Regions from separate parts of the Priestia sp. J2 genome, predicted to be linked through region 2. Evidence: riboswitches for the same ligand, from Rfam matches in the RefSeq annotation. Region 2 holds a riboswitch; the other holds the start of a gene.
What was found. Region 2 has a riboswitch for preQ1 ahead of queC (7-cyano-7-deazaguanine synthase QueC). Riboswitches for the same ligand answer to the same signal wherever they lie in the genome.

Region 1 (11,865 bases), 760 kb from region 2:
AAATGAGCAGCATAACGGCTCATTTCATTAGTACAAAAATATTTATAATAAGAGCTAAAATACATGCAGATACAATGGCAATGAGTACGTTCATCACAAGGTTTTGCGAGGATGTTTTAGCTTGTTTTTTCATATCAGCCCGACTCATCTGTTGCTTTTCATGATCACTTTTAGACATCACGTAGCCTCTCCTATTCATCAAAATGTCAGCAGTGTATAAATGATTTTTGAGAAACCTTGATCCAGTTCTTTTGTATAAACAGCAGCACATGCAGGTTATCATCAGTTATTTTAGCATGTTTTGTCAAATAAGTGGACTATGTAGCGCTTCAATTTAGTATTCACAGCCAAATATATTTAAATTCGTTGCTTTTCTCTTCTTTTCTCGCTATTGTTTGAGAAGAAGGATAATTAGATACGATAAAGGATGATACGATATTGAATAACCATACGCAGCTGCCTCAGTATATCTACACATACGCATGCAGCGAAGAGGAACTCTCACTATGTCAATTAGAGAGACGCTCTCTTTTTGAAATTGAAACTGAGAAACCTATCATAAAAAGCGCCGTTAAACTTGATCCAAGCAGAAGCCCTTTTATCAAAGAGCGATTAGATATTATGTATGAATCAGATGACCTTGCAGATATTTGCAAACAAGTAGAAGATATTGACCTTGGAGATCAAACATTTAAACTCATTTTTATGAAAATTAATGACTTAGAAAAAGATCAAAAAATAAGCTATAAAGGTCAGCGTGCGATTGAACGTGATGTGGGTTGGCATTTTGTAGCAGAAGCAGACTTGCATAACCCTGACCATTTGTTTGGAATTGTTCCATTTGAAGGACGCTGGTATTTTGGAAAATATCAAAAAAGCGAAGCTGTATGGCTGCATCATTTGAAGAAACCGCGTGAATACTCTACGGCACTCAGTACCCGCCTTGCAAGAGCTGTAGCTAACATTGCCGTTCCAAAGCCTGAAGGAATCAAAGCGATTGATCCATGCTGTGGTATTGGTACAGTCCTCGTAGAAGCTCTTTCAATGGGCATTGATATTGTAGGACGCGATATCAACCCACTTGTGACCGACGGATCTCGTGAAAATATTGCGCATTTCGGCTTAAAGGGTGATGTCAAAACCGGACCGATTTCGGATGTTACCACTCACTATGACGTAGCGATCATCGACATGCCTTACAATCTCTACACCCACGCGACGCCTGAAGATCAGCTTTCTATTTTAAAACACGCTCGCCGCTTTGCGGATAAAGTAGTCGTAATTACAGTAGACACGATTGACCATATGATTCATGAAGCTGGCTTTTCTATTTCAGATCGCTGCGTAGCGCGCAAAAGCGTATTTTCTAGACAAGTAGTTGTATGCGAATAAAAAAAGACACCAGTCTAACAGGCTGGTGTCTTTTGATTTACCACTCTTTAGGTTCATAGTCTAATTCTTTGAATAGCTGCGTACGCTCTTTTTTCGTTAAATCTCTCCATTGCCCAACAGGCAAGTTGTTTAAGTGAATATTCATAATACGCGTACGCTGAAGTCGGTATACTTCATATCCGAGCACTTCACACATACGGCGAATTTGACGATTTAAGCCCTGTGTTAAAATAATTTGAAACTCGTACTTAGACAGCTGTGTCACTTTACAAGGAAGCGTTTTTGTACCTAAAATTTTTACTCCCTCAGACATGTTTTTGATAAACTCGGGTGTAATCGGCTTATCTACTGCAACAATATATTCTTTTTCATGCTTGTTTTCTGCACGTAAAATTTCGTTAATAATATCGCCGTCATTTGTAAGTAAAATTAAGCCGTCTGAATCCTTATCTAGTCGTCCGACATGATGAATACGCAAAGGGTGATTGACTAAGTCAATGATGTTTCCCTTTACTTTTTTCTCACTCGTACTTGTAATGCCGACTGGTTTATTAAGTGCAATATATACATTATTTCGAGCAATCCGAAGCTGTTGGCCGCTTACTCGAATATCATCGCCAGGCTTAACTTGATCTCCGATTTTTGCAACCTTTCCATTAACGGTTACTCTTCCTTCACTAATTAACTTATCTGCCCCGCGTCTTGACGCTTTGCCAGATTCACTAATAAATTTATTCAGTCTCAGGTGAATCACAACCTTACATTTAAAAATTTTAAAATTTGTCTCTTCTATTAGAAACCGATATGTGTCAATTTCTATACCGTCCCTATCGTAACATGCTATACGCTTCTCGTCTTCTTTTAATTTCATTACTTGACTATATTTTTTTAACAGAAATAAAAGGATAGCCTCAAAATACTTTGTAAACTTATTCTTAACATTTCAAGCAATGCTTACACCTGTCAAACCAACGTCAATCTTCACTCCTATACAAGACCTAAACGTCTGGATTGACTGATCAGTATAGAGTTGCTACCATCAGGTTTTCTTATGCTTCCAGGAGGAGTAACGCTGGCTCTAACAGCTATGGTCGGAGGAAGTTTGTTTGATAAAATTGGATTTAAACCGCTGCTTTTAACAAGTTTAATTCTGTTAACGTTTATTTTAAGTTTGTTCACTACCATTTCAAGAGAAACAACCACGATGACCGCAGCTATTTTATACGCTGCCTTTACAATTGGCGTAGGTTTAAGCATAGGACCCGTAATGACGCTTGCTTTAAATCAAGTACCTAAACCGCTTCACGCTCACGGTTCAGCCATTTCAAATACGATTAACCAAGTTTCAGGCGCAATTGGACCCGCTTTGTATACAAGTATTATGACTATGGCTTCTCAGCACTTTATTCAACAATCAAATGAAACGAATAAAACGCTGTTACAAATAAAAAGTATGACAAGCGGAGTTCATACCGTCTATTATGTAGCCATCGCTTTCGCTATCATTTCGTTCCTGCTCGCTCTTACATTAAAGAAAAAAGATCAGCAGCTTGAAACGCAATAAGTGAGAAACTAACAAGAGCTGCTCATGGTTTGAGCAGCTCTTGTTACATGCAGAATTTATATTACAAATGTAAAAGCAATCATAGATACTATGAAAACAAGGATAATAATACCTCTCTTTTTTTCTGTTTTCCATGCTTCAATAGCGCCCGCGATACCACCAATGACTAAAATAAAAGTGCCTATAATGTGGAGAGGCAGCAGCGATAATACTCTACCTAAACTCGCCATCACTCCCCCAATCAATATAAAGCCTGTTGTTATAATCGATTTTAATGATGTTAAGTCTCGTATAGCTTCTTGTTTTTCAGTCTTACTCAGTTTAAAGTACTCTATTATACTAAAAGCAGCGGGTGTTCCCCATAAAATAAAGAAGCTAACTAATCTATCCGTGTCTACATTCACTGTTTATTCACCACCGCTATTAGTTTCTTATACACTTTTCCTAACCCATTTTTTAGAGATAAAAAAAGCGGCTGTAGCTGCTACAGCGGGAATCATAAAAGCAAAGCTACCAGAATAACTGCCAAACGTTACTTTACTTGATAATCCTTCGATTGAGCTCCACATAGTCGAACTTTCTGGAACATATAAGAGCGTAAGAATCATTCCTGATAGCAGTTGAAAGCTACCCAAGAAAACGATGAAACTAATGATAAATAGTCCATATCTCTTCAATAAAATCTCTCCCTTGATTTATATACGATTTCACGCTTCATAAGTTCCATCATTTAACAAATCCATGTATTATTCTCGCTTCAAAGATCCTCCAAAAGAAAATTGATGGTAGTCATCGATCTTATTCCAATATCCTATGCACTTTACGTCAGGCTCATCAATAGCTAACGCTTCTTTATTAATTCCTTTATAAGGAAGAAATGCAGTCAACTTTACCTTTTGTTTTGGCTTAATATTTAACTTATTGCCTTCTGCTAACACCTTAAATTTATTTTCAGAATAACCGTTTTTTATTTTTAGTGGATACGATAAAAATACGTCGTTTTGTTTGATGGTCAAATCGCTCTTGTTTACGAATTCCAATTCATACGAAATCCCTTGCTTCATCTTTTGTTCTTTGATGACGTTAATATGGATTTTTTCTAGTTCTCTTAAAGGAACGTTGTCTTCTTCTTTTGAACACCCGGCAAATAAGATAGCTAACACTAATAAAACAAGAATTCCTAACTTTCTATTCAAAAAATAATCCCCTCTCTCGTAACAAAGATTATTTTACAATTATAACTCAAAAAAGTTATTTAATGGTAAAAATACACAATTAAAAAAGCAAACCTTGTCGGTCTGCTTTTTTAATTGCTACGCATAGGTAATGTGTTGTTGTGCGAAAAACTTTTCGATAAGGAGTTTGCCAACTATATGTATATCGTAACAAAAGAAAAAAGAACGCGCTGTGAGATTTGTCACGTCTTCTTTCAAAATAATCTAATTGAATACTCGCTATTGCGTTACGCAAAAAGAGCAGAACGCAATAGCGACCTGCTCTTTTCACATGCTAGATATGGGTAATTTGTCCATGCGTGAAAAGCTCTTCAATAATAAGGGGTTTATCACTACACTTATAGAATAACAAAGAAAAAAAGATGCGGCTGTGAGATTTATCACAGCCGCATCTTTTTATCCAACTAGCTTATTAAATTGTACACGTTTATTAATGGCCGCCATAATTGGTGCTCCAACAAGCATAACCACAAACTCACCAACAGCTGTTGTTAACCATGTAAAGAAAAATGGTAAATCAAATGCTAGGTGCAGTTCAAACGCAATAATAAACATCGTAAACGTAAACACAAGTGTATTAATAAGCATACGAGCCCACATATTTTTAATGTAGCGCATAGAAAAAATGGTAATGAGTAATGATAGTACAGATTGTCCTACCCCAAACACCAGATCATAAGCGACCATTGGTGAAAAAAACAAATTCGTCAGAAATACCCCTAGTACAATGCCGTACACGTACTTTTTATTAAATACAATCAAATGATTGAACATTTCTGATATACGAAATTGGATATTGGTGAAGCCAAACGGCTGAATTAACATGCTAACAGCAATATACATAGCTGCTAAAAGACCGTTGACGCAAAGTGTTCTTATATTCATCTTACTATTCTCTCCTTAGTTTTTTAACGTGGGATGGTTACGAACCACGTAAACACTCAAAGAATCATACAGCAAGCTTAAGCTTTCGTCAATCTAGCTGTTTGCAAACTACTGCTGCTTTCATGTCTTCCATATTGACTGCTCTTTTTTCTTACTTTTCTTTAGTATAAAATAGAAGACGTATCCGTATACATAGGTGACATAAAGTAGTTAACCCTTTTGATTTGAAATACGAAAGGATTTGTAGCGATGTTAGATAATACAGATAAGCGCATACTAGAAGAGCTATCAAAAAATGGACGTATGAAGATGAAAGAATTAGGAGAAAAAGTGCATTTAACCGGACAAGCCGCTTCTGCTAGAGTATTAAAGTTAGAAGATGAAGGCATTATCAAAGGCTATACAATTAACATTGATGAACGAAAACTTGGCTACACCGTCCATGCATTTTTAAATATCTATACGCAGAGCATTCATCACCACCCCTACCTTACATTTGTAGAAAGTCAGAAGAAGTACGTCATCAACAACTTTAAAATCAGCGGCGATGGCTGCTACTTACTAGAATGTAAATTTCATTCGAATGAAGAATTAAATGATTTTTTGACAGAGCTAAATCAGCATGTGAATTACAAACTTTCAATCGTCATTAACAAATAAATTTTTTTAAAAAATAAAGGTATATTAATTTATGAAAATGGTAATCCTAATAACGTATTCCCCCTATTCCAATAAATTTGAAAATCCTTTGCGCCGTCGCAAAGGATTCTTTTTTTATGTAGGAAACCGCCTTCTATTTTTTGAAAAGTTGAACATCTCTCATAGCGTTGACATAGCGGTCAGAGGTTTATATAATCGGTGACATCGAAGCATAGAAAAGCAGACTCAAGACATTATACACGTATCGTAATTCTTCGTCTTAGAAGTTGATCAGTTTTATAACTAGACAATTTCTAAGACGTTTTTTATTTTATCATTTGTGAAACACTACTAAAAACAAGATTCCACGTGAAAATATCCTAATGATCAGGGAGGTTTGCATATTGAAAACAATCTATAAAGACATCATTTTAATTATTGCCGGAGCGCTTTTAGTTGCTGCATCCATTGACTTTTTTGTCATTCCAAATAAATTAGGTGACGGAAGTACGGTTGGTATTGCTCTTGTTTTATATTATTTATTTCATATCCCTACAAGTATCAGCACATTTCTTGTGAACCTTGTATTCATTGCCTTAGCTTATAAATTTCTAACTAAAAAAACGATTCTCTATACGATTCTAGGAGCTGTCATGACGTCCGTTTTCTTAGGTCTGGTCAGCTATATTCCTTTTCACGTTCACGACATGATTTTAGGAATTGTATTCGGGGCTTTACTAATGGGAACAGGACTGGCACTCATTTTTATCGCGGATGGATCTACCGGCGGCACAACTCTTTTAGCTTATTTATTAAACTACACAAAAGGCTACAATATCTCGAAAAGCATGTTCTACATGGACAGCGTCATTATTTTAGCATCGGTTTTTGCTATTGGCGTCAACAATACCCTCTATACTTTTATATTCGTCTATCTTTGTGCTAAAATCGTCGATGTTGTTATCGAAGGTTTCCACAACAAAAAAGCAATGACGATTATGTCTGATCAGTACAAAGACATTGCGCAAGTGATCACCAGTGAATTTGGAAATGCAGCTACCATCTTTTATGGATATGGCTACTACGCCAACAAAGATAAACGCATTATCTACGTTGTTATTAAAAAGAACGAGTTATTAAAAATTAAAAAGAAAATCCAGCAAATTGATCCGAATTCTTTTATTGTCATCCACGAAGTAAAAGAAGTTGTCGGCGGAAAATTTGGATTTATCGGCAATTCGCCTCATGAAACAAAAGCCGCTGCTAAATAAAAAAATCCACCTCTTGGTGGATTTTTTTATGAAAAAACCGTTAAGAAAAACGAAAAGATCCCTGCTAAAAAGTAAACTGACCCTAACGCAATTGCTCCTGTAAAGACCGTAAATACACTTAATCCGATAGCCACCTTCATTTTCATCCACATCCCTTTTTAGATTAGTAGTATAAGTATGTCCAAGAATAGAAGATTTATAACTATGCCACCCTATTTATTTCATATATCGATGCAACAATTGTCTATTCAACGTGTTCTAAAACCACCCCTGACGACATAACGTATAGGAAGGATTTCATATACACATCTTTGTATCACACATATCATATGAAATTAGGTGAGATAAAATGGTGGCTGTCCACTTTTTTGAAAACAGAAAGCTTCTATTAAGCCAGCTGAGGGAAAACATTCCTTCTACGGGTGATGATTTAAAGATTAAAGGACGAAAAGGAACCGTCGTGCTTGTGAATGACATCGATGAAAAAAATGTTCACGTGGAAGTTGCTTTAGAAAAAGTAGTGAAAAAGAACTTAGCGTTAGATAATGCTAAAAAGAAAAGGAGATAAGCGGCTACGCTTATCTCCTTTTTTTTGATTGACATACGATCTCTTGCTTCTGTTTAGAAAAAAAAGAGACTCCTAAAAAAGGAATCTGCCAAAAAGAGCGATATCATCGCCTGAATATTAATACAAGCTATACTTTAACATATAAAAACAAATTTTACAAAAATAAACTATTATTTTACGCATAATTATTTTTTTATTCGAGGTTTTTCAACATTTGAAACTCATTTTGTATAAAGAGTTTTATTTATTTTTCAGGCCAAATTTTTGCATCCGGCTCTAATAACCACTTATGCTCTTCTTCCATAATACGGTCTGTCCATGGATTATTGTCAAGATGGCGAATCATCCAGCAGAAGTACATCGCATAGCCGGGAGCCGTTGCTTGAGGATGATCTAATTCACCTGGAATTGTAATAAAACTATTATCAACTACACGGTATGCATCTTCTCCAACCATTGCACAGCCAAATCCTTGCGGCTTGTCAAAACGATAGTAATATACTTCAGGCTGATCATGATGATGAGGCGGATAGCTCGACCATCTTCCTGGATAAGAAATAACTTCTCCAATAACAAGGTTAGAATAAGGAGCGTTATTATAATCAAAGATTGTCCGAATGACACGCTGAGCGGTACCTTCCCATACTCCTTCACCAGCTACTGTATTTTGACAGTCTTCAGGCGTATATAATTTTGATGAAAATTCTTTTTCATTATCCGTTTTTTGAACTAGTACTTCACTATTGGCAAGCGCGGTAATTTTAACCTCCACATTTTTCGAAACGTGCAAACACCAAGGCTCTTCTTCAAAAAGAGACTCACGCTGAATTTCTTTCGAATGTCCTTCCCACTCTAGCTTTACCTTTCCTTCTAGTAAAAGAATAGCCGTTTCATTGTTGCTGTCTAGCAAGGTTTCCTCTTTTCCTTGAGACATATTATAAATCCCAATATCCATCAACATATCTTTGTGCTGACCGGCCATTTCTGTAAGTACGTTGTATCCTTTATTTAATTCACCTAATTTACCTAGCATGTTTAACTTCCTCCTTTATGTAGTAGCGCAATCAGAATTTACTAATCACTCATTTTTTCTTCATAGACTTTATACATTCTTTTGAATATGTGACTGTGAAGAGTTTTTATTAACAGCAATACTCTTGATTGTATTCAATTATTTGCAGATGCTGTGGCGTTTCTTCGTAACGGAGCCGTCGATTTCCGGACAATCAATTTCGGCTCAAGAAGTAAATGTTCTTTATGCATCGTTGAGTATTCCATTTCTCTAACCAGCAAATCCACTACGTTTACAGCCATTTCTTTTGTCGGTTGTGCTACCGTCGTCAACATGGGCGTGATGGTAGTAGAAAGAACGGTATTATCAAAGCCAATCACTGATAAGTCCTTCGGCACATCAATGTTGAATTCTTTTGCCGCTTGTATGACGCCAATAGCCAGTAAATCGTTACAAGCAAAAATAGCCGTCACTTTCTCCTTCATTAAAAAAATTTGCTTAGCACTTTCATATCCTTTTTGAATACTTGCTTCGGTCGTAATAACGTGCTGAGGTAACACAGTGATTCCATTTTCTTGCATGGCATCTCGAAAAGCATCTAAACGGGCGTGATTACTTTTTGCATTTTCTGTAATAATCGCAATTTTTTTATGATGCAAAGATAGCAAATAATCAGTCGCCAAATAGCTTCCCTTATAGTCATCCACTGTCACTGTATTAACAGATATGTGAGGGATTTCTGAAGCAATAACGCTAATGGGTATATCTTGCTTCAGCATATTTTTTAAAAGATTAGCATTGCGAAAAGCAGATGCTACAATTAAACCGTCGATTCTCTGACGAATTAACAGCGATAGATATTTTTTCTCTTTTTCCGCATCGTTATCGGTATTACACATTACAACATGGAAACCTCGCTCATGACTTCGGTCTTCTATGCTTCTTGCCAAATCGGCAAAAAAAGGGTTGGAGATGTCGGGTACGAGAAGCCCAATCGTTTTAGTAGGCTTTCCTGTTAAAGCAGATGCTACGACGCTTGGATGGTAATTCAACTGCCCCATAACCTCAATTACTTTTTGTCTTGTTCTTTCACTAATGTGACCGGTTTGATTGATAACTTTTGATACGGTGGAAATTGATACACCTGCTTCTTCAGCCACACTATAGATGGTTGGCTTCATTTCATCTCCTCCTTTCCTTTCATAAACATATAAAAGGCGTAAAACCTTTTACAATAGAAATTAAAGACCGCTTTTTTCTTTAATAAAGTTTCTTGCTTTTAACGCATATTCAAAAGGATTAGCAAGCGCTGGATCCTGTTCTGCTTCTACGACAAACCAGCCGTTATAATCAGAAGCGGCAAGCGTAGTAAATACTTCATCAAATTCAATAACTCCGTCGCCTGGAACAGTAAAGGCTCCTTCTTTTACCGCTTGCAAGAAGCTCAGGTCTTGTTGTTTGACTCGATCAACTACTTCTTGGCGAATATCTTTTAAATGAACATGTTTAATACGATGAAGATATTTTTTTAAGATATAAAGAGGTTCTTCGCCTGAAAAAACAAGATGACCGGTATCAAATAGGAGCGAAACAAGTTCTGGATTGGTAAGCTCCATTAGCTGCTCAATTTCTTCTGTTGTTTGGACGCCTGTTCCCATGTGATGATGATAGACAATATGCATATCTTTCTCTCTTGCTAGTTTCCCAAGATAGTGCAGGCCTTCTATAAGGCTGCTCCACTCTGTTGGCGTGAACACGGGCTTTTCTTTGAATAAAGGTACATCCATCATCCCTTGAATGCTGTGTCCTTGTTCAGATACAACAATTACTTTTGCTCCCATTTCGTATAAAAAATCGCGATGTTCAATAAATGGCGTCACCGTTTCTTCCAGCGGCTTTGTCGTTAAAAATGTACTAAACCATGCGCTTGCAATTTCTAAATTCCGAAGTGATAATGCCTTCCTTAAGATCGAAACATTTCGCGGATATTTGTTTCCTACCTCACTTCCTTTAAAACCGGTTAAAGCCATCTCACTGATACACTGTTCAAATGTATTTTCAGCTCCTAGTTCAGGCATGTCATCATTTGTCCAAGCGATTGGAGCAATCCCCAGTTTGACCGTGTTTTCCTTGAACATGTCTTCCTCTCCCCTATATCAAATTGAAAATGCTATTATATTCACCGAATGTTTCCCCCTCAACATCGGCCATTTCTCTTGCTTGTTAATAACCTCTGGCCATTTCAAGATTTTTCACTTTATCCTTATAGGCTTCTTGTACATGGTGATTTTCAGATACCTCTGCTACTCCTACATGCCACCACGATTCATAACCGTTTGTCATAGTTTTGGGTAGCACTTTAATATCAATTAATGTAGAAGTCTCTTGTTTTTGTGCATCTTCCATTGCCGTTTTTAGTTCTTCAAGAGAGCTTACACGATAGGTTTTTACACCGTAGCCTGCGGCGCTGGCTGCAAAATCAATTTTCATCACGTTTCCGTTTAATTTTCCTGTTTCATCGTTTCGATAGCGAAACTCTGTTCCAAAACTCCCCATTCCATTTGACATTTGAAGATTATTAATACATCCAAATCCGGAGTTATCAAACAGTAAAATATTTATCTTTTTTCTTTCTTGAAGGCTTGTAATGAGCTCTGAATGCAGCATTTGATAGCTTCCATCTCCAACCATCGCATACACTTCTTTAGCTGGTTCAGCTAGCTTAACTCCAAGTGCACCTGATACTTCATATCCCATACATGAATATCCATATTCCATATGATAGGTATTGGGTTTATTAGACTTCCACATTCTCTGTAAGTCACCTGGAAGACTTCCAGCTGCACCAACAATGACGGAGTTGTCATCAAGGAGCTTATTCACCTCTCCAATTACTTCTGTTTGCGTTAATTGAGTACCAAGTGATTCTGCATATTCAGCTAAGCTTTCATCTAAATGACCTTTTATTTCTGGAATAAAATCTGCCCCTGTAAAACGTATGCTATGTAGACGCTCTAATTCTGCTTCCCATGCGTCTTTTGCACTTGCAATTTCTGTCGTGTAACCAGACTGATAGCCAATTGACATGAGCTCTTTCCTAAGAGCAAACAACCCTTCTTTTGCATCAGCTACAAGCTTCACGGCATCCAGTTTATTTGCATGAAATTCAGACGTGTTAACAGTAAGAAATTGCACGTCGGGATGTTGAAAAAGCTGTTTAGATGCTGTTGTAAAATCAGTAAATCGAGTGCCTACTCCAATTACTAAATCCGCATCTTTAGCGATTGTATTAGCAGCTG
Region 2 (11,865 bases):
CAAACATGTTGACCGTTCTTCTTATGAAAATACATAGCGATTTTTTATTAATTTATCTGACCCTTTGCTTGACCGTATATGCCCTAAAGCTATATAATCCCCTTTTTATACAATGCGCTTTGAACATAAAATCATAGGAGCGTCTCCCCAAACGCTGCTATGTATGTATATCTGTAATCGCTTACAAACCTTTAATAAAAAACCGATATGATTTTCTATCTATTTACATTAAACAATATTTTAGGCTAAATTTCAACACATTTTTTGTTTTTCTTTGTACTCAGCAAAAAAAACAGGTGATATAGCACAGTGATTTTCCTTTTTTCCTGTCCCTTTTACTTATAGCCATAATCGTTTATAGTTTATAACGAAAGGAAGTGACGCAATGTCTGATCAACTAGAAGAATACTTAGAACGAGGAATGTACGGAGCAAAGGAAACAAAAAGAGACGAAAGAAGATATTTCTTAACTGCTCTACGTGAGAATATTGAAATTGCGCTAAAAAAGGGGCAAGTCATGAAAAAGGATGCAGCAAAAATAAAGCCTCTTTTAAAAAAAGTGAAAGACGGTCATTTGTTTTTAAATGGCTCTTTGTCTTATTCATACCTCTCCCCTTATATTCAAGTGGCTAACCAACATAAAGTGCCTTTTACCATCGTTCAGAACTTAGAAGCTGATACCGATATTGGTCTAGTTTTAACGGGTTCTGAAGGCAGTTTGGAACGAGATATCTTTTTAGACTAAAAAAAGAGGTTGACACATAACGAAATGAATCCAATCAACTGCTAGAAGGAACGAGACAGATAAAACTATATTCACCATCAAAAAAAAACGAACCCTTGATCAACATGTGATCAAGGGTTCGTTTTTCACTTCGTCTAAAATACTTTTGTTGCAGCCTCTTTTTTATTTAGCAAACACGTGATGATCAATTGTTTTAATTACAGCACGTGAACGAATCCAGTTATCGGTAGCTGTTTTTGGATTATAAAAGTAAATGGAATCGTCTAAACGATCTTTTCTAGTCAACGCTTGCTCTACTGCTTTTTTCGAATCTTCTGAAGCAGGTTTGTTAATTGATCCGTTTTGAACCGGTGAAAAAGCGTATGCTTTTCCGACAACTTGTTTAATAACTCCTGTTACCGTATCTGGAAACTTCGGAGAATCTACACGGTTTAACACCACTGTTGCTACCCCTACTTTTCCTTCATACGATTCGCCTTTTGCTTCAGCTTCTACTAAGCGAGCTAATAAATCTTTTTCACTTGCCGAAATCGAAACTGCAGGTGTTTCCTGGTCTGCGGGTTTGGCTTCTGGTTTTGGTTCTGGCTTAGCCGTATTAGCAGGTGCTGCCGTTGAAGGTTCCGTTGTTTCAGCAGCCAGCACTTTTGTCTTACTCGGAATAGCTAATGTTTCACCAATATAAATCATATCTCCTTGACGATTGTTTAATTTTTTAATATCGTCAATTGTTACACTATATCTTTTACCTAACTTCCAAAGACTATCGCCTTTGACTACTTTATAATTAGTTGCAGCCGTAGCTGTTGCATTAAAACCTATAAATGAAAGAGTAGCTAAACAAGCTACTACCATTGATTTCATATAACTATGTTTCATAGGTAATACCTCCTGAAATTTCGTATGGTATTACTCTATCATAGCTATATGGGGGTTTCACCGAACGATTCAATTACATTTCTTTAAGTTTGATGAACAAAATTACGTTCGGAACACAAATATGACATTGTACCTTATTTTTTGTCATAATCACGGTAATTTTTCTAAAATACAGGTATATTTTCCCGCCTTATTTCAGTTTAATCAGAAATTTCTTCATTCATCTTTCCCTTATAATTCTTATGATAAACATTTAAATTCATCTACTTTTACACAAAAGAGCTGAATGTTGTAATCAACATTCAGCTCTTTTTAATCTTCGATCTCAATTTCTACAACATCATAGAAATCAATCACTAGCTTAGCACCCGTATCATCCATAAACGTAAAAACGTCTTGATCATCTGATAAATGTATCACGTATCCGGTCAACTGCTGTTCACTGTTGTCGTAAACAGTAGTAATTAGAATTTTTTTATGATCTACATATGCTTCTTCTAATAACGAATGGAGGTCATAGTCCCCGTCATCTTCGGGCCGGTTCGTTAACAGCATCCCATAAGTCGTCATTCCATTTTTATCTTTCCATATATGATCTGCAAAATAAAAAGGTGCTGTACTTTTTCGAAACTCATCCATAATATCCCTCCTATAACTAAACACGTTTATTCGCTCTTACTATACGTTACTAAATAAACGCACAAGCACTTGTAACAGTATATTCTCTACTGTACAGGCTCATACATCCATTATATAAGGCATAATCAAATAATGCCATCATTTCGTTTAACTCCTAGGAATTTCTAGATACGTATAGGTAAAATCGCCTCCGCGTCCGGCGATTCCACGAAAATGTTTGAAATCAGGGCGATTTACTAAAAAAGGGCGAAAAGCAAGAAAGTCTTCTTTTTTAACTTTAATTTCGGTTACTTTTCCTTCACTTAACTCATTTAACATATTGATTACTGTTTGTTCATCCATTCAGTTCCACCTCGTTTTTAGCTGTTCAGCCAATTTTGCAGAGACGCAAATTGAGCTTCAGCTTCTTTATATCCTTGGTTATAAAGAGCGTCGAGACGCTCACGATTCTTCTCAATTCGCCCTACTACAAGAGGGGATTGCGGACGAATCACAAAGATATTCCCCTGTCTTTCCTGCTCTTCAATATATGACAATGTTTCATTATACAATTTATAGCGGTTCTCAAGCGCACGAGTCAGCCCATCATAATGACGATATTTGCGCTTCAATAACCAAAGCATATTTGATTTCTTTTTTCGATATCCTTCATTTCGCGTTAGCACAACAATATTTTTTCTATATCCATCCTGCACTGCTTTTTTGATTGGAATCGGATCACTGATTCCTCCATCTAACAGCTCTTTTCCTTTATATGTAACGACAGGTGCTAAAAATGGAAGGGAACTAGAAGCGCGAACCGCTGTCAAAATATCCCGATCATACTCATCAAAATAAACGGGTTCTCCCGTCACGCAGTCCGTTGCTCCTACTACAAGCTTCTCTGTACGCTCAGCAAATGCCTCAAAGTCAAATGGAAGAAGCTGATTAGGAATTTCATCAAAAACGAAATCCATTCCAAATATCTCTTTTGTTTTAAAATAATTTTTCCACGACAAGTAGCGAGGATCCTCTAAAAAATCTAAATTAGCTTTGCGACTTCTTCCTATTTGTCTAGATAAATAAGAAGTGGCATGACAAGCGCCGGCTGAAACGCCAATTACATACGGAAGGTACAGATTTCTTTCCATAAAGTAATCTAAAACTCCGGTTGTATAAAGGCCTCTCATACCGCCTCCTTCGAGCACGAGTCCAGTATCTTTCAATTTCTACACCTTCTAATTCTTATAATTTATGACAAGATTATACCTCGTTTATTATAACGAAAGATGAACAAAGATGGAACTGTGTTGCTTCTCTCTTTCGTTAAAGCTACCAATTCCTTTTATTCCTCAGCACATTTTACTTGTTTTTTCAATTTTATTTTATATTTTTTCAAAAAACCCTTTACTAATTCCCAGTTTTAAGGCAAAATTGTAAAAAAAGAAAACGCTAACTAGTTTTACTATTTTCAAAATTAAAATTATTTAAAAAATTAATAATGAACTAATTTAAAACAAAGGAGCGATGAATGATGAAAATAGCAGAGGTAGGAAACTTGATAGAATTTAAAAATGGCTTACAGGGCATTGTCGAAAAAGTAAATGAAAACTCCGTGATTGTTGATTTGACTTACATGACAAACTACCGGGATTTAGACTTAGAACAGCGAACTGTTGTCAACCACAAAAACTACACGATTATTAATCCCGCTATGTAAAGGGAAAAAGCAACCGGAACGCAAAAACGGTTGCTTTTTTAGTGGTTTTGAAAGAACTGATTCTTTTGTTCTTCTGTAATAATTCCCAGCTTATACATGAGATAAATATACTGTTGAACCTTAACATCCTTCGAACTTTTTTTCACTGTACTCCCTCTTTTCTAAAATGTTTCTTCATACAATAATATATGGCTAAGATAAAAAAAGTTTCCTTAAAGAAACAAAACCAGGCCCCATTTTTTCTTGAAAGGGTCTTATTTTCGTGTGACAATAAGAACAAGCTACTACTACCTACTTACTGAAAGGAATTACTAGCATGTTTGATACTGTATTGTTTATCGTTGCACTTATTGTCATTCTTTTTTTCATCGTGCAGTTCGTTTTTAAACGCAAGCAAACTTCAAATAAAAAAACATCCGTTGAACCCATGAATTATGCCGAAGAAGATTCTAACTCCTACACAAGCTGGAGTGAATCTGCTTCTAATCACGATCACGATGGTGATGGTGATGGTGATGGGAACGGGGATGCTGACGGAAGATAGAAAAAAGCCTCTTCTTATGAAGAGGCTTTTTTTATTTTGATAACACGCGTTTGCCGTTGGTAAACGAATAATAGCATTCACCTGTATAGATGTCTTGGCTTTCATGTACATGAACACCACATTTATCTTCAAGTGCAGCTTTCATCATGGATTTGGCTACGTTATACGCTTTAATTGGACGATATTTTCTCCACTTTCCTACAAGGCAAAATGAACACGACTTTAACGTGTATCCCCCAAGCTTTTCAAATAGGCGAAACTCTTGGCGCTTGCCTAATAATAACGATGGGCGGAAAAAGTGAGTAGAACGGATATACAAGCTTGCGATATCTTCTTCTACTTGCCCCTTTACTTTACTGTAAAAGAATGGCGAACGAAGATCAGCACCAATTGCTGTAATCGTTAAAAAGTTTTTGCAGCGATATTTTTCTGCACATTTAGCCGCTTTTAAAGGAAATTCGTAGTCAACTTTAATGAATTTCGCTTTTGTTTTTGCTTTTTTCATTGTCGTGCCTAAACAGCAATATACATCATCAACTGCAAAGCATTCTTCGTGCTTATCAAGCTCTGAAAAATCAATTTCAAGCTGACGTAGCTTTGTGTGTTCGATTGGTAGCTTTTTTCGAACAAACACTGTCACATGGTTATATAAGCTGTTGCTTAATAACATTTTTAAAAGTTCTTGACCAACAAGTCCGCTTGCACCTAATACTAATGCTGATCTCTGTGACATTCTTTCACCTTCTCATCTGTTGTTTTTGCAATGGAAAACAGGTTGCATACACAACCTGTTTGTTCGAATTAACGATTATCAATTGTTTCTGGGTATAAATCATGATTCATCAGGCGATAATTAGCCATTTCTTCATACTTCGTACCAGGACGGCCATAGTTTGTATATGGATCAATTGAAATCCCGCCGCGTGGTGTGAATTTTCCCCATACTTCAATATATCTTGGATTCATCAGTTTAATTAAGTCATTCATAATAATATTCATACAGTCTTCATGGAAATCTCCATGGTTACGGAAGCTGAACAAATAAAGCTTTAACGACTTGCTTTCCACCATTTTTTCATCTGGAATGTAACTAATATAAATGGTTGCGAAATCCGGCTGACCCGTTTTTGGACATAAGCTCGTAAATTCCGGACAGTTAAATTTCACAAAATAATCACGATTTGGATGTTTGTTATCAAATGCTTCTAGAATCTCTGGTGAATATTCAAACAAATAGTTTGTTCCTTGATTTCCAAGGAGTGATACACCTTCTAATTCTTCATCTTTTCGACCGCTCATTTGCATTTCCTCTCTTTCTACGATTGTCATTCTAACAGCGTTTTTTTATTTTGTATATATCTGTTTTTATTTTTCTTTGTAAATTTTTTGCTATGCGCTTACACGCCTCGTTTATTTCCCCAAACAAGGGCGTGAACCTGCGGCAGAACTCTTACATCGTTCATGTTTTTAGCTGCCACTGCCTTGTCGATTAACCACTCATACTTTTTAAGCAATTCTTGTGTTAACGACGCATTATCGATTGTCGTTAAGTCCTCGTTGCCTACTTGAACAAAAAATGGAACCTCAGGATAACGTTCATGAACAGACGCTGCATACTCAAAGTCCTCATCATTAAATACAACGACTTTTATGCTTATGTGCGCCATGCGTTTTTCCTTTATTAATGTCTCTATAATATCGTCTAATACGGAGAAATTTGTTTTCATTAATGAACTTGGAGGCTTAGGAGAAATCGTTAAATCATCGATCTTTAGGAACCAATCCTGATAACGGCTTCCCTGTGTTTCAAGAGCTGCTTTTACCCCATGACTGTGCAAAAGCTCTACAAGTGAACCAATCGCCTTGATAAGCGCAGGGTTTCCTCCAGAAATGGTGACGTGATCAAAGCACTCTCCTCCAATTTCTTTAAGCTCCGTCCAAATTTGTTCTGCTGTTAGCTGACGAATATCGTTTTTAGCTGATCCATCCCATGTAAAAGCTGAATCACACCAGCTGCAGGAATAATCACAGCCTGCGGTACGAACAAACATCGTCTTACGTCCTACAACCATTCCTTCCCCTTGAATCGTTGGGCCGAATATTTCAAGTACTGGAATTGTATTAGCCACGTTTTTTCACCTTCTTTGGGCGGTAAACTACGTAACTTGTCGGCGTTTCCCGCACGAATACTTGTACGCAAGAAGGCTTATTTGGTAGTGTGTCTAGATATTCTTGAACCAACTCATAAATTTTACGAGCAACAACTTCAGTTGTAGGAAAATCATTTGGATTTTCTTCGTTAAAGATAGAATGATCGTTCAATAATGTATGATCAAATTGACCAGAAACAATTTTTTTCAATAGCGCAAAGTTTACTAAAAAGCCCGCTTCGTCTAATGTATCTCCGGCAACAGTTAAATTTACAAAATACGTATGTCCATGGACTTGACGGCATTTTCCTGCTTCTGTATGAGGAACAAAATGTGCCGCAGCAAACTGCATATCTTTGTTCAATTCATATTCATAGTCATGAAAGACTTGAGGATACATTTGTTGCAGCATTATTTTTCTCCTCCTTCTTTTGTTTGCAGGTATTGATCTAACCCGCGTTTTCGCAATTGACATGCGGGACATTCGCCGCACCCATCAGCAACAATACCGTTGTAGCACGTTAATGTTTTTTCACGCACATATTCAAGCGCTCCTAGCTCATCCGCTAACGCCCACGTTTCTGCTTTATCAATCCACATAAGCGGCGTATGAATCACAAACTCGAAGTCCATTGATAAATTAAGCGTGACGTTTAACGATTTCACAAATACGTCTCGACAGTCTGGATATCCCGAAAAATCAGTTTCACAAACGCCTGTTACGATATGACGGCCTCCGCTGTTTTTAGCCAGTACGGCAGCAAATGATAAAAATAACAGATTGCGGCCATCCACAAACGTTGTAGGCAACTCTCCTTCTTTTTGCTCAATTTCAATATCATCTCGCGTTAAGGCATTTGGTGCTAATTGATTTAAAAGTGACATATCTAGGACGGTATGCTTCACACCTAAATCAGCTGCGATAGCTTTTGCTACCTCTATCTCTTGACTATGACGCTGACCGTATTGGAAAGTAACCGTTTCTATTTCTTTAAAGTTTTTCAAAGCCCAAAATAGACATGTTGTACTATCTTGACCTCCGCTAAATACAACAATAGCTTTTTCATTTTTCATCATTATTGTTCGTCTCCTTTTTGATTGAAATCAAAAGAAGAAGAAACTTTATTGAACCGTTCGTTCCCTTTGTGACTAATTTTATAACACAAAAAAGAGACTGCTCTTTTCCAGCAATCTCCCTAAAAAGCAACTAAGATACACGTCCTCGCCAGCATACACGTCAAAAAGACGTGTTGATAGAAAAGCACGTGAAAGAAGACACGCTAAAACCGTGTCTTTTGTCATCAACGATGATCTTAGTTTTTTATAGAGGGAGTTTTCGAACCTCTCCCGTACATATACAAACGTGTACGGCGTTTCTTCTTGAATTGTCATCGTATACTATACCACATACGTATAAATAATGCTATGTTTGTTGGCTTCTATCACCTTTAGCTGCCTTATTTCTCTTTATATAAGAAAGCGCAATAAATAACAACGGAAAACAGACGCTTAGTACAAATAAATAAAACGGCCAGTAATATTTTTCAAAATAATTGAAGTATGCTGTATTTGGAATAATGTAATACGCCACGCCTGTAATGATTAGACCTAAAGGAAAGCTCAAAAAATTGCGCACCCGTAAATTACATAATTGAGCGATACTTAACTGAATAGCATAGAACACAATGACAACTTTAAAAAAGATAGATAACATCCAAATAATAGCTACTAATACTTCAACATGCTGTATCGTTGCACCTAACGAAATCATTTTTCCTAATAAATAAACTGGGTAGCTGTGCATTGATGCAATATTCGCGCCAAGAGCTAATATACAAGCCGCAACTGCAATCGTAATCGTCAAGCCCGATGCCACAGTGCCGATAACAATCATTCTTTTTACCTTTTTTCCATCTTTTATATGAGGCGTAATCATTAGCACAAAAATCAATTCCATAAACGGATTTCCTAAGAAATACGTGGTCCCTAACACTAAATCATCCATGCGGAATTCAAACAAAGGGTAAAGACGATCCAGTTTCATCTGAGGAATATTTAACGAAATTAACAATAAAAAAGGGACGACGATCCACGGTAAAAAGATTTCCGCGGTTCTCGCTATCACTTCAATGCCTAAATATCCTCCGTATATAACCGCTAAAATCACAAGAGCATGAATCCACGTAGGCAGCGTTTCAGGGACAATTTGCGTCGTCATAAATGTACTGATATCTCGAAGGGAAAACGTAGATTGAATGAACATAAAAAAAATGTAAATAAGAGACATACACGCTCCGGCGTAAGGACCTAGCGCTTTTTTAGCTATTTCAATGAACGTTTGCTGAGGGTAACGGTGCATCAGCCATAACAGCACCGCAACAATTAAAAGGGCAAAGCCAATAGCAAGCACACTACATACCCAGGCATTTTGTCTATTCGTTTCTAATAACGTAGCCGGAACTGCCAAAATAGCGCTTCCGATACAAAAAAAATAAATGAGAAAAAGAAGTTGTTTCGGAGTAATAAATTCTTTTATTTGCATCATACACCCCTTCTCTCCTACATACTTACGTAAATAACAGATGATGAACGGTTTTAGTAAGAGGCTTAATGAGTTCCTCTAAAAAGTACAGAGGCGTAGGTACTTCTTTACGGAGTGTAATGGCTCCCCAAAAGAATAAACCCATACCTATAAGACAAAGATAGACAACGATTTCACGGTAATACTTTTCCTTTCGGAAGTTAATCATGATTTTTTTAGTCAAATAAGCAAGAAGTACCAGTAAGGCGATAAATCCCTCCATTTGCTTTCTCCTTAATGCTTCATTTGCTTCATATATGAGTTATTTAACGTGCCTAAGCGACGGATTTGAACTTTGGCATCTAAATCGACGGTTAAATCTTCTGCGTAAATTCTGTTCCAGTCTCTTTTCATTTTGTACCATCTCTTTACATCTTGTCTGTAAAACGTTTCTCCAAAACCGAAGATATCACTTTTATAATCTTTTTGAGCTTTTTCCACTGCGTCATTCATTTTTTCTTTTACGTCCGCTGCTGTTTTTCGTTCGAGCATATTGATTACAGCTGGGTCCTGTAAGTTTACTTGACACTCTACATCTGCCACGTTTGCTTCACCTTTTAAATCCACGTGAATATGAGGCTTATGGTTTTTCATAGAAGCCGTTACCTTCACGTTCGTTCGAAGCATTTCTACTCCGATGATATCGTGCTGTTTTTCTTTTCCTTCGCATGGAATAACAATTAACGTACTTTTTACATTTCCTGTAATATAGTTATATCCTTTACTTTCGTCTTCATTGAACCAGCCGATCAGCTTATCATTTTGAAAGACACCTAATCCTTTAAAATTGAGCAGGGTGGACAGATTGGTGCGGGAAATGCTGGACATATCTCCTGCCTTTTTCACGTCGCCTTTGACCAATACTCCCGATAACACCGCCTGTTTTCCTTCGCTCGTTAAGTTACTAATCAGTTCATTTAACTTTACGCCTCTCGTGGGTGCCCAAATACGCTGAGAGACGTCTAATGAAGCAAACATATGGTTAGCTGGTATTTTTTCAATTGTTGTTAATACGTTCAGAACGCTCGATGCTTTCGTGTTTTTAGCAACAACAACAAAATAATCGGTACGCACTTCATGATCCCGAGCAAAGAAATCAAGCACTTCAGCAATACCCTCTTCCGCCATGCTTTCGCTAATGACTAGCATTCGTAAATGAGAAAGATAAATTTTCCGCGGGGATTTTGTCGTTATTTTTCTTAACCCTTCCATTACAGACGAAGCCTTAATAGAGAATGTGGTAACAGAAGGCCCGTTTGTAGGGGTTTTGGCCTGAATATCACCAGGGTTAATCAGCTGAACTGTAACAATAATGCCATCTTCTGCTTTATCAATTCCGACAGCAACCGTAATGGCTAGCTCATTCAACTCTCGACTGCTCCAGCAGCCGCTTAACAGCAATGAACAGATACATAACATCAGAAATGCTTTCATAGTAACCGGCCACCTTTGCACAGTTTAGTTTTTTTGCGTCTTTTGACGTGAAATATTCTTCTCGTTAATAAGCTTTGGCCTTGTTTTCATTTTTTTGATTGAACGTCTAATTAGAACATCCTTTTGATCACGCTTCACAAAGGGAGCCATAGGTGTCATATAAGGGACTCCAAATGACCTTAAGCTGCATAAATGTAAAATCATTAAAATTAGCCCGAGGATAATACCGAACAAGCCAAAAGTAGCTGCTAAAACCATTAAAATAAAGCGCAGCATCCTTACTGCAATGGCCATATCATACACCGGTGAAACAAAGTTACTAATAGCGGTGATGGATACAACGATAACCATTGCAGGCGATACTAATCCAGCTTGTACGGCGGCTTCTCCTAAAACGAGTGCTCCCACGATTGAAATAGCTGAACCTACTGCTCGAGGCAATCGGACTCCCGCTTCTCGCAAAATTTCAAACGTGATTTCCATAATAAACGCTTCAATAATAGCTGGAAAAGGCACACCTTCCCTTTGAGCTGCAATACTAATTAACAAAGCAAAAGGAAGCATCTCTTGATGAAAAGTAGTTAAAGCAATATAAGCAGAAGGTGTTAAAAGGGCTAAGAAAAATGCCATGTAGCGCATTAAGCGAATCAATGTACTAATATCTGCGCGCTGGTAATAATCTTCGGCCGCCTGAAAAAATTGAATAAATAGGGCAGGAACCATCAATACAAAAGGTGTACCGTCTACTAAAATGGCTATCCGCCCCTCTAAAAGACCTGCTGCCACGGAGTCTGGACGCTCCGTGTTATGCATAGTAGGAAAAGGTGTATAATCTTCATCTTGAATCAACTCTTCGATATATCCGCTCTCCAAAATACCGTCTATATCAATTTTAGAAAGACGCTCTTTTACCTCTTGAATGACCTGTTCATCCGCAATGCCGTCTATATAAACGAGCGCAATATCCGTTTTTGTAAACTCTCCTATTTGCTGAGATTCAATCCAAAGTTTTGGAGATTTTATTCGGCGCCGAATCAATGCGGTATTCGTTCGCAGTGTTTCTGTAAAACTGTCTCGAGGTCCTCTTACAACGGTCTGAGATTGTGGTTCAGAAACAGCCCTGTCTCTCCACCCTCTTGTACTTGCCACAATACACGTTTGATACCCTTCTAAAAACAGCACGGTATCTCCTGATAA

Region 1: another riboswitch for preQ1. It lies ahead of LJY09_RS02550 (QueT transporter family protein); the one in region 2 lies ahead of queC (7-cyano-7-deazaguanine synthase QueC).

The regions. Positions count from the first base shown of each region.
Region 1 covers NZ_CP086208.1:473,432-485,296, reverse strand. Annotated here, with positions in the region: gene LJY09_RS02585 (hypothetical protein) at 20-178, opposite strand; gene LJY09_RS02580 (TRM11 family SAM-dependent methyltransferase) at 439-1,392, shown strand; gene rluF (23S rRNA pseudouridine(2604) synthase RluF) at 1,430-2,146, opposite strand; gene LJY09_RS02570 (MFS transporter) at 2,423-2,956, shown strand; gene LJY09_RS02565 (hypothetical protein) at 3,013-3,360, opposite strand; gene LJY09_RS02560 (hypothetical protein) at 3,388-3,633, opposite strand; gene LJY09_RS02555 (hypothetical protein) at 3,703-4,152, opposite strand; gene LJY09_RS02550 (QueT transporter family protein) at 4,588-5,076, opposite strand; PreQ1 riboswitch class I at 5,086-5,130, opposite strand; gene LJY09_RS02545 (Lrp/AsnC family transcriptional regulator) at 5,326-5,736, shown strand; gene LJY09_RS02540 (YitT family protein) at 6,120-6,986, shown strand; gene LJY09_RS02535 (hypothetical protein) at 7,336-7,554, shown strand; gene LJY09_RS02530 (5-deoxy-glucuronate isomerase) at 7,799-8,587, opposite strand; gene LJY09_RS02525 (LacI family DNA-binding transcriptional regulator) at 8,722-9,747, opposite strand; gene iolE (myo-inosose-2 dehydratase) at 9,808-10,704, opposite strand; gene iolD (3D-(3,5/4)-trihydroxycyclohexane-1,2-dione acylhydrolase (decyclizing)) at 10,790-11,865, opposite strand, start outside.
Region 2 covers NZ_CP086208.1:1,230,214-1,242,078, reverse strand. Annotated here, with positions in the region: gene LJY09_RS06325 (YueI family protein) at 386-745, shown strand; gene LJY09_RS06320 (cell wall hydrolase) at 908-1,621, opposite strand; gene LJY09_RS06315 (hypothetical protein) at 1,934-2,260, opposite strand; gene LJY09_RS06310 (hypothetical protein) at 2,408-2,602, opposite strand; gene LJY09_RS06305 (patatin-like phospholipase family protein) at 2,620-3,465, opposite strand; gene LJY09_RS06300 (YkvS family protein) at 3,774-3,959, shown strand; gene LJY09_RS06295 (hypothetical protein) at 4,276-4,503, shown strand; gene LJY09_RS06290 (NAD(P)H-binding protein) at 4,535-5,236, opposite strand; gene queF (preQ(1) synthase) at 5,305-5,802, opposite strand; gene queE (7-carboxy-7-deazaguanine synthase QueE) at 5,901-6,632, opposite strand; gene queD (6-carboxytetrahydropterin synthase QueD) at 6,625-7,065, opposite strand; gene queC (7-cyano-7-deazaguanine synthase QueC) at 7,065-7,730, opposite strand; PreQ1 riboswitch class I at 7,961-8,004, opposite strand; gene LJY09_RS06265 (GerAB/ArcD/ProY family transporter) at 8,077-9,198, opposite strand; gene LJY09_RS06260 (hypothetical protein) at 9,221-9,457, opposite strand; gene LJY09_RS06255 (Ger(x)C family spore germination protein) at 9,469-10,668, opposite strand; gene LJY09_RS06250 (spore germination protein) at 10,693-11,865, opposite strand, start outside.